One region of the Xanthobacter dioxanivorans genome, then DNA from elsewhere that is predicted to be linked to it. Evidence: predicted binding sites of a transcription regulator. Region 1 holds the regulator's gene; the other holds the start of a gene.
The links. Region 1 encodes PhoB, which activates phosphate uptake and scavenging genes when phosphate is short. Its sites were predicted from a motif close to TGTCATNNANCTGTCAT; they were not measured.
Positions count from the first base shown of each region.

Region 1 (5,273 bases):
GGCCGGGACGTTCCTCGCCGAGAACGGGAAGAACACGAAGGTCGGCGAGGTCGCCCGCTTCGTGAACGACATCCTGCTCTCCGCGCCGTCCATCTTGGTGGGCCTGTTCGTCTACACCTTCCTCGTCGCGCCGATGGGTGGCTTCTCCGGCTGGGCCGGCGCGGTCGCCCTCGCCATCCTGGTGATCCCGGTGGTGGTGCGCACCACCGAGGACATGCTGAACCTCGTTCCGGTGGGGCTGCGCGAGGCGGCCTATGCGCTCGGGGCGCCGCAGTGGAAGGTGGTGATGATGATCACCTGGCGCGCGGCGCGGGCGGGCATCGTCACCGGCGTCCTGCTCGCCGTCGCCCGCGCGGCCGGGGAGACGGCACCGCTGCTCTTCACCTCACTCGGCAACAACTCCTTTTCCACGGACCTGTCGAAGCCCATGGCGAGCCTGCCCATCGCCATCTACCAGTTTGCCGGCAGCCCGTTCGACGACTGGGTCTCCCTCGCCTGGGCCGGCGCGCTGCTCATCACCGTGGGCGTGCTCGTGCTCAATGTGGCGTCCCGACTGTTCCTGGCACGGGGCAACTAGCCTGCGCCGCCCGCGAAACCATCCTTCGAATTCAACCTCCGAAGCGAGGCTCATATGACTTCAGCCGTCGATCCCACCTTCAACATCGCATCGTCGGTCGCCGCCAGGCCCGACGCGCCGACGTCGCCCGCGAAGATCAAGGTGGAGAACCTGCAATTCTACTACGGCAGCAACCACGCCCTGCGGAACATCAACTTCGAGGTGCCGGAGAAGCGCGTGACCGCCATGATCGGCCCGTCGGGCTGCGGCAAGTCCACGCTGCTGCGGGTGTTCAACCGCATGTATGACCTCTATCCCGGCCAGCGGGCCGAGGGGTCGGTGCTGTTCGACGGGGTCAACGTGGTGGGCAAGGAGCTCGACCCCACGGTGGTGCGCTCGCGCATCGGCATGGTGTTCCAGAAGCCGACCCCGTTCCCCATGACCATCTATGACAACATCGCCTTCGGCGTGAAGCTGCATGAGAAGCTCAACAAGGCGCAGATGGACGAGCGGGTGGAATGGTGCCTGCGCAAGGCCGCCATCTGGGACGAGACCAAGGACCGCCTGCACACATCGGCCCTCGGCATGTCCGGCGGCCAGCAGCAGCGCCTGTGCATCGCCCGCACCATCGCGGTGAAGCCCGAGGTGATCCTGCTCGACGAGCCCACCTCGGCCCTCGACCCCATCTCCACCTCGAAGATCGAGGACCTGATCGACGAGCTGAAGCAGGACTTCACCATCGTCATCGTGACCCACAACATGCAGCAGGCCGCGCGCTGCGCCGACATGACCGCCTTCTTCTATCTCGGTGAGCTGATCGAGGTGGCGCCTTCGGACGTGATCTTCACCAATCCGAAGGAGATCAAGACGCGCGACTACATTACCGGCCGCTTCGGCTGAGACGAGAAGGATCATCCCGATGCCGGAGCATACCGTTGCCTCCTTCGACCAGGAGTTGAAGGAAATCGGCCGCAAGGTGGTGGAGATGGGCGGACAGGCGGAACGCCTCGTCGCCGATTCCGTGACCTCGCTCATCAAGCGCGACATCGCCCTGGCCCAGAAGGTGGTGCTCGTCGACGCCACCGTGGACCAGATGCAGCGTGAGATCGAGGACCGCGCCATCCTCGTCATCGCCAAGCGTCAGCCGGTGGCCAACGACCTGCGCGAGATCGTCTCGGCCATCCGCATCGCCAACGATCTCGAGCGCATCGGCGACCTGGCCAAGAACGTGGGCAAGCGCGTCATCGCCATCGAGGGCGAATACCACCCGCAGAAGCTGGTGCGCGGGGTGGAGCACATCTCCGACCTGGTGCTGGAGCAGCTCAAGGAGGTGCTCGACGCCTATGCGGCGCGTAACGAGGCCAAGGCGGTGGAAGTGTGGGGCCGGGACGGCGCCATCGACACCATGTACACCTCCCTGTTCCGCGAGCTCCTCACCTACATGATGGAAGATCCGCGCAACATCTCGGTGTGCACCCACCTTCTGTTCTGTGCCAAGAACATCGAGCGCATCGGCGACCACGCGACCAACATCGCGGAGATCGTCTACTACATGGTCAGCGGCCAGAACCTGCCGGACCGCCCCAAGGCGGATGCCTCCAGCGAGACCACCCTGGCCTTTCCCGGCCGGTCCGTCCAGGGCTGACCCAAGCCAGCCCGACTTGAAAACGACAGGTGAAACACTGTGCCGGCGCGTATTCTGATCGTCGAGGACGAGGAGCCCCTGACCCTTCTGCTCCGCTACAATCTGGAGTCGGAGGGTTATGGCGTCGAAAGCGTGGGGCGCGGTGACGAGGCCGAGACCCGCCTGCGCGAAAGCGTGCCCGATCTCGTCATCCTCGACTGGATGCTGCCGGGCCTTTCCGGCATCGAACTGTGCCGTCGCCTGAGGACCCGCCCGGAAACCGAGCGCCTGCCGGTGATCATGCTCACCGCCCGGGGCGAGGAAACCGAGCGGGTGCGCGGCCTCGCCACCGGGGCGGACGACTATGTGGTGAAGCCGTTCTCGGTGCCCGAGCTGCTCGCCCGGGTGCGGGCGCTGCTGCGCCGGGCCAAGCCCGAGCATGTGGCGACCCTGCTGCGGGCGGGCGACATCGAGCTCGACCGGGAAACCCACCGCGTGCACCGCGCCGGGCGCGAGGTGCATCTCGGCCCCACCGAGTTCCGCCTGCTGGAGTTCCTGATGCAGAGCCCCGGCCGCGTGTTCTCGCGCGAGCAGCTGCTCGACGGGGTGTGGGGCCAGGACGTCTATATCGACGAGCGCACGGTGGACGTGCATGTGGGCCGCCTGCGCAAGGCGATCAATCGCGGCCGGCAGTCGGATCCCATCCGCACCGTGCGCGGCGCGGGCTACTCCTTCAACGAGATGTTCGCCCGCGCCCATTGAGAACGGGCCGTTCGAGCCGCGCACCTCAGCCCGATCGCACGCCGAGAAGGGCGAGGGCCTGCTTGGCCGCCCGCTCGCCGGACAGCCAGGCCCCGCCCATGGTGCCCCAGAGGGTCTCGTGGGCATGTTCCCCGGCGAAGATGAGCCGGCCGAGGGCCACTTCCGTGAAGGCGCGCCGCATGTTGCCGAAGCCGGGCAGGGCGCAGGAGAAGGCACCGAGCGCCCACGGCTCCTTGGTCCAGCGCGTGGCGTGCACCTTGCCCACCTTCTTCGCGAGATCGGCGCCAAACTCCCGCGTCAGCGCCTCCTTGAGGAAGGTGGTGGCGGCCTCGGGCGGGCCGTCGGCGAGACCGTTCGCCACGTCGCCGGCGACCTCGAGGGTATAGAGATCGCTGCCGGCGATGCGGGCGCGCAGGGCATAGGCGCGCGGGCCCTCCGCCCGGAAGTAGAGAAGCTCGTCCATGTTGAGCCCGAGCGGGTTGCGCGGCAGGCGGAACGCGATGTGGTCGAAGGCGCCGAGGGTGATCTTCTCGATCGCGGTGCGGTAGCGCGGAGGCAGGGCCGGCAGAATCCGCAGCTTGCCCGCCGCAATCACGCTCGGCGGCACGGCGACGATCACCGCGCGGGCCAGGAGCGTGCCGCGCCCGGTCTGCACCACGGCCTGCCGGCCGCCCAGCTCCACCGAGCGCACCGGTGTTTCCAGGCGGACGGTGAGGGGCCGGGCCAGCTGGCTCACCAGGGTGCCGATGCCCTGGGCGCAGACTTCCACGCTATCGGGCTCCTCGGCGCGGGAGGCGTCCACGGTCGAAACCTGGTCGAGCTCCTTGGCGCAGGCAAGGGGGCCCACCACGAAACGGGCGCTGTCCGACCACGGGCCGAGGTCGGCGAGCACGCGGGCGGCCGGCAAGTCGCGCCCCGCATCGCCGGCGGCAACGATGGCGCGTTGGGCCCGGCGCACCGTGCCGACGAAATCCTCATATTCGGAATCGTTGGCCTCGCGTCCCTTCAGATAGAGGCGGCCGCCGTCCGGAGCACGGTGGATGTCGAGGCCCTCCGCCCGGCCGAAGGCGGCCATGGGGCGCGCGGCCGGCATGTTCAAGCGCGCCGCGCCGAGATCGAGCGGCACGCCAAAGGCGGCGGTATCGGTGAGGGCACGTCCGCCCACCCGGTTGGAGGCCTCCAGCAGGACATAGGAGCGCCCGGCCTCGGCGATCCGCCGGGCGGCGGAAATGCCGGCGGCACCGGCGCCGATGATCACCACGTCGGGCTCGTTCTGCTGCCCGAGCGCCCGCGTGGCCGCAAGGGGCAGCGTGGCAAGGGCGGCGCCGCGGGCGAGGAGCGTGCGGCGGGTGAGGGAAGATCGGTCGCGGTCGGTCACGGGCGGGACGCTAGCATGCCCGAGGCGGGTTGGGCGAGGGCTGGACGGGGCCGCCGCCTCAGCTGCGACGCGCGGCGACGAAGCGGGCCGCCTCGGCGAGGATGGCGCCACGGGCGCCAAACGGGCCGAGGGCCGTCGTCGCCTCCGCCACCAGCCCGTCGAGGAGGGCGCGGGCCGCGTCGAGGCCGAGGAGGGAGACCAGGGTCGCCTTGCCGGCGGCCGCGTCCTTGCCCACCTTCTTGCCCACCTCCTCCGCCGTTCCTTCCACGTCGAGGATGTCGTCGGCGATCTGGAAGGCGGCGCCGAGCGCCCGGCCATAGGCCTGCAGGGCCGCCCGCTCGGCGGCGCCCGCCCGCCCGAGGAGCGCGCCGGCTTCTGCCGACAGGGCGAGGAGGGCGCCGGTCTTCATGGCCTGGAGGTCGCGGATGGCGGGAGCGTCGAGGGCGAGCGCCGCGCCGCCCGAGAACCGGCCTTCGGCGGCGAGGTCCAGCATCTGCCCACCCACCATGCCGCCGATGCCGGCGGCGCGGGCAAGCGCCCGCACCAGGGCGACGCGCACCACAGGGTCGGGATGGGCGTCGTCCCCGGCGAGCAGGTCGAAGGCCAGGGTCAGCAGGCCGTCGCCGGCGAGAATGGCGGTTGCTTCGTCATAGGCCCGGTGCACGGTCGGCCGGCCGCGGCGCAGGTCGTCATTGTCCATGGCCGGCAGGTCGTCGTGGACAAGGGAATAGCAGTGGATGCACTCGACCGCCGCCGCGACGGTCACGGCACCGTCGGCAGGAATGCCGAAGAGGGCGGCGCTTTCCATCACCAGGAAGGGGCGCAGGCGCTTGCCGCCACCGAGCGCGCCATGGCGCATGGCCGCCATGAGACGCTCGGGCCGCACGCGCTCGCCAGGCAGAGCCGCGCCGGCAAGGGCGGCGTCGAGGCGGGCTTCGGCGGCCGCGGCGGAA
Region 1 is NZ_CP063362.1:1,280,653-1,285,925, reverse strand. Features, by position in the region: gene pstA (phosphate ABC transporter permease PstA) at 1-577, shown strand, start outside; gene pstB (phosphate ABC transporter ATP-binding protein PstB) at 632-1,456, shown strand; gene phoU (phosphate signaling complex protein PhoU) at 1,476-2,201, shown strand; gene phoB (phosphate regulon transcriptional regulator PhoB) at 2,241-2,942, shown strand; gene EZH22_RS06170 (flavin monoamine oxidase family protein) at 2,968-4,320, opposite strand; gene EZH22_RS06165 (polyprenyl synthetase family protein) at 4,379-5,273, opposite strand, start outside.

Region 2 (5,273 bases), 500 kb from region 1:
GGCTGCATGGTGCCGAAGCCCGCGCCCTCCGGCGCCATGTTCCGCTTTCCCTACGGCTCGTGCAGCGCCGAATCCCTGAACTACGTCAACGACACGGGGCACCTCGCCATCCAGTGGGACGTGGATTCGGGTGATCCGGCCTTCATCGGCGCCAGGGGCATGGCCGACGACATGCTGCGCTCCATCCGCCCCGGCTCCATCGTGCTCATGCACGCCAACGGGCGCGGCAAGCATACGGCGGAGGCGCTGAAGATCCTCGTCCCCGCCTTGCGCGCGAAGGGCTACCGATTCGCCACCGTGGGCCAGCTGCTGGCGGAGGGACGGCCGGTGATCGCGCCCACCTGCTATTCGCTCAAGCCCGGCGACACCCGCGTCTATGACGAGGCGGCGCGCACCGGCAAGCGCATCCTGCCGGTGCAGTAGGCGCAGCGGCGCGCCGCCGTTGCGCCGGCGCCGCGGCTTGCGCATGGTGGGCGCCCCCTGCCCCGAACTTGCCGAGCGTTCCGCAATGAGTCTCCTTTTCGCCCGCGACCTCGCCGCCGACATCCAGGCCGGGCGCACCACGCCCCGCGCCGTGATGGAGCAGGTCGCCGCCGCCATCGCGGACCGCGAAGGCGAGGTGCACGCCTTCGCCGCCCTCGACCTCGACGCGGCGTTCGAGGCGACCGGACTGGAGGGGCTCGCCGCCCGCCCCCTCGCCGGCCTGCCGGTGGGGATCAAGGACATCCTGGACACGCGGGACCTTCCCACCGCCTATGGCAGCCCCATCTATGCCGGCCACCGCCCGCGCACCGACGCCCCGGCCGTGGGCATGGTGCGCCGGGCCGGCGGCATCGTCGCGGGCAAGACGGTGACCACCGAGTTCGCCTTCCTGCAGCCCAGCGCCACGCGCAATCCGCGCCGCCTCACCCACACGCCGGGGGGCTCCTCGGCCGGATCGGCGGCGGCGGTGGCGGCGGGGATGCTGCCCGTGGCGCTGGGCACCCAGACCGCCGGCTCGGTGATCCGCCCCGCCGCCTTCTGCGGGGTGACCGGCTACAAGCCCACCTTCCGCCTGCTGCCGACGCTGGGCATGAAGACCTTTTCCTGGCATCTGGACACCGTCGGCCTGTTCGCCGCCCGGGTGCGCGACGCGGCCTTCGCCGCCGCCGCCATCAGCGGGCGCGATCTCGACATCGGCGCGACGCTGGCCGAGCGCCCCCGCCTCGCCATCGTGCGCACCGCCCGCGCCGGCGCCGCCTCGCCCGAGGCCCACGCGGCGCTGGAGACGGCCGCCCGCGCCGCCGAGGCCATGGGCGCCCGCATCTTCGACCTGGACCTGCCGGAGGAGCTGGAGGCGGCGGATGCCGCCCAGCCCACCATCCAGGATTTCGAGGCGGCGCTGGCCTTCGCCGACGAGCTCGATTTCGACCGCGCCCACCTCTCGCCCCTGTTCGCCGCGCATCTCGACGCGGCCCGGGCCATCCCGCCGGACACCTACGACCTCGCCCGGCGCACGGCGAAGCGGGCGCGCCAGAAGCTGGGCGACCTGTTCGGCGAGGTGGACGCCCTCCTCACCTTCTCCGCCCCCGGCCCGGCACCGGAGGGCTTTGCCACCACCGGATCGGCCATGTTCAACCGGCTGTGGACGCTGCTGGGCTGCCCCGCCATCAACGTCGCCGGCCTCAACGCGGCCGACGGCATGCCCGTGGGCGTGCAGGTGGTGGGCCGTTTCGGCCGCGACCGGCAGGCGCTGGCGGTGGGAAATCTGGTGGAAACCGCCATCTCGCGCTGAAATACATAATTTCAAAAGATTAGGCGTGCGTCGCAGCGTTGCCGTAACGCCCTGAGCCGAGAGTGATCACAGCAAATCCAGTCATGCACTGCAACAGACTGGCTCTGCGGCGCAGCACAACTTCCATCTTCCGGTATCCTGAGAGTTTGCTAAGGTTGATTGCGAGATCGACAGTGCGAGGAAACAGGTGACATTCGGCCATCTGCTCACCGTGATCGAGACCTGTGCCGCTTTTGCCTTCATCGGCGCGGTGCTGGTCGGCATGGTTTGACGCATCCGGCATTCACCGCCCGCCGGACCGAAGAACACAACAAAGTGTGGCCCGGTCGATCCGCGACGCCGGGGAGGTTCTCCTCCCCGGCGTCTCCGTTTCAGGCAGGCCTGTCGACACCACGCCGGTTTCAGGCGGGGCGTCACAATCGCCCCGCCACCGCGTGACGCCCGCATGACAAATACGCGCGGCATGCCGTCCCGGCAGCGGACGTCGGCGGTTGCCCGATCGTCACACGCCTGTTGCGCGCCGCCCTTATGGGGTTTGGGACGCGCAACGGAGCGACCCGATGCTGGTGATCGAGGGCCTCACCCGTCGCTTCGGCGACAAGGAGGCGGTGTCCCATGTCGATCTTGAGATCGGCGAGGGCGCCTTCATCGGCGTCATCGGCCGATCCGGCGCCGGCAAGTCCACGCTCCTGCGCATGATCAATCGCCTGCAGGATCCCTCCGCCGGGCGCATCCTCTACAACGGCCGCGACGTGACGGCGCTGAAGGGCCGGGCCCTGCGCGAATGGCGCGCCGAGGCGGCCATGATCTTCCAGCAGTTCAACCTGGTGGGGCGGCTCGACGTGCTCACCAACGTGCTCATGGGCCGCCTCGCCACCGTGCCGGCATGGCGCGCGCTGACCAAGAGCTGGCGCCCGGAGGACCGGGCCATCGCCCTCTCCGCCCTCGACCAGTTCGACATCGCCCCGCTCGCCGCCCAGCGCGCCGACAGCCTCTCCGGCGGCCAGCAGCAGCGCGTGGCCATCGCCCGCGCGCTCGCCCAGGAGCCGGCGCTGATCCTCGCCGACGAACCCATCGCCTCCCTCGACCCGCGCAACACCAAGATCGTCATGGATGCGCTTTTGCGCATCAACAAGCATTTCGGCATCACCGTGCTGTGCAACCTGCACTCCCTCGACCTCGCCCGGACCTATTGCGACCGCCTCGTCGGCATGGCGCAGGGCCGCGTGGTGTTCGACGGCGCGCCGCAGGCCCTCACCGAGCAGGTGGCCCACGACCTCTACGGCCTGGAGGCCGGCGAGGTGATGGACATGCCCGCGGCGGCAAAGCCCGCCTTCGGCTCGGCCATCCCCGAGGGCGCGGCGCTGGCCTGAAGGCCCGCGCGGCATCACGGCCCGCGATCGGCCGGCCGAACCCGTTCGTCTGCGTTTGAAGAACCGTCCGACAGGAGCCCAAGACATGCTGAACCGTCGCACCCTGATCGCGGCCGCCGCCGCGCTGGCCGTCTCTGCCGGCGGCGCCGCCGCGCAGGACTGGAAGGCGAAATATCCCGAGCTGACCTTCGCCATCATCCCGGCGGAGAACGCCTCGGGCGTGACCGAGCGCTTCGCCCCGCTCATGGACTATCTCTCCAAGCAGCTCGGCACCAAGGTGACCCTGCGCATCGCCAACGACTACGCGGCGGTGATCGAGGGCCAGCGCGCCGGCAACATCCACATCGCCTCCTACGGGCCGTCCTCCTTCGCCCGCGCCCTGATGACCGGCGCCAAGATCGAGGCTTTCGCCATCGAGGTGAACGCCGACGGCACCAAGGGCTATCACTCGGTGCTCTACGTGAAGGCCGACAGCCCCTACAAGTCCATCGAGGACCTGAAGGGCAAGAACCTGTGCCTGGTGGACCCCAACTCCACCTCCGGCAACAACGTGCCGCGCTTCTCCATGAACAAGATGGGCATCAAGCCGGACGAATACTTCGGCAAGGTGGTCTATGCCGGATCGCACGAGAACGCGGTCATCGCCGTGCAGCAGGGCACCTGCGACGCCGCCTTCAACTGGTGGAACGACGCGCAGGAATCCGCCCTGAAGCGCATGGAGCGCAAGGGGATGGCGAAGTACGACGACTATCGCATCGTCTTCAAGTCCGACCAGATCGTGAACTCGCCCTACGCCTATCTCGCCGACCTGCCGGCGGACCTGAAGGCGAAGATCCGCGATGCCTTCTTCTCCATCGAGAAGAACGACAAGACCGCATTCGACAAGATCTACGAAGGCAAGAGCCAGCTCTGGCAGCCGGTGGACAACGAATCCTACGTCGGCATCATCGAGCTGAATAAGTTCGTGGACGAGCTGCGCAAGAAGAAGTCCTGAGCTTCCTGCCATACGTCTCCCTCTCCCCTTGCGGCAGAGGGCCGGGGTGAGGGGTTGTCTCCATTTGCTCGGCTTGCCGAGGGGAAGGCAGCCTTCCCCCTCACCCCCAACCCCTCTCCCGCAAGGGGAGAGGGGAGACCCGACACCCGAGGCCCCCTTGTCCCACGCCATCACCCGCCTGCCCGACGAGCAGCTCGCGCCCATGATCGCCCGGTATGCGGCGGCGGTGCGCGAGCGGCGCCGGCACAGCCTCATCGCGGCGGCGGTGGTGGCGGTCTGCATCGTGCTGGCGGGGTGGATGGGCGAGGTGAGGCCCTCGGTCCTCATCGCCCATTCCGGCCGCCTCACCGACTATTTTTCCGCCATCGTCCCGACCCTGCGCTGGGACAGCCTCGGCGCCGACCTTGCCGAATGGTACTGGAACCTCGACGGCTGGCTCAAGCTGCTGCTCGACACCCTCCTCATCGCCTATCTCGGCACCCTGCTCGGCGGCATCGGCGCATTCCTCCTCTGCTTCCTCGCCAGCGCCAACCTGGTGAGGAACCCCTTCATCCGCCTCAGCGCCCGCCGCTTCCTCGAATTCTGCCGCACGGTGCCGGAGCTGGTCTTCGCCCTGCTGTTCGTCGTCGCCTTCGGCCTCGGGGCCATGCCGGGGGTGCTGGCGCTGGCCATCCACACCATGGGCTCGCTCGGCAAGCTGTTCGCCGAGGTGGTGGAGAACATCGACATGAAGCCGGTGGAGGGCGCCACCGCCGCCGGCGCCTCCTGGCCGCAGACGGTGCGCTTCGCCGTGGTGCCGCAGGTGGCCTCGAACTTCGCGTCCTACGGCCTGCTGCGCTTCGAGATCAACGTGCGCGAGGCCTCCATCATGGGCTTCGTCGGCGCCGGCGGCATCGGCCAGGACCTGGTGGAGGCGATCCGCAAGTTCTACTATTCCGACGTCTCGGCCATCCTGCTTTTGATCATCGCCACGGTGATGATTATCGACCTCGTCACCGAGCAGGTCCGCCACCGGCTCCTCGGCCTGGAGGGGCGGCGATGAACCGGGCGCGCATCACCCTGTCCGCCGAGGCGCGGGACCGCCTCGGCGCCGCCTATCCGCAGGTGCTTGCGCCCACCCGGCGGCGAGGCG
Region 2 is NZ_CP063362.1:780,643-785,915, forward strand. Features, by position in the region: gene EZH22_RS03685 (polysaccharide deacetylase family protein) at 1-423, shown strand, start outside; gene EZH22_RS03690 (amidase) at 509-1,774, shown strand; gene EZH22_RS03695 (hypothetical protein) at 1,794-2,057, opposite strand; gene phnC (phosphonate ABC transporter ATP-binding protein) at 2,335-3,147, shown strand; gene phnD (phosphonate ABC transporter substrate-binding protein) at 3,233-4,141, shown strand; gene phnE (phosphonate ABC transporter, permease protein PhnE) at 4,299-5,183, shown strand; gene phnE (phosphonate ABC transporter, permease protein PhnE) at 5,180-5,273, shown strand, end outside.
Region 2: phnC (phosphonate ABC transporter ATP-binding protein) is a predicted target of PhoB. The motif match lies at 2,209-2,225, and genes of this name have one in related genera.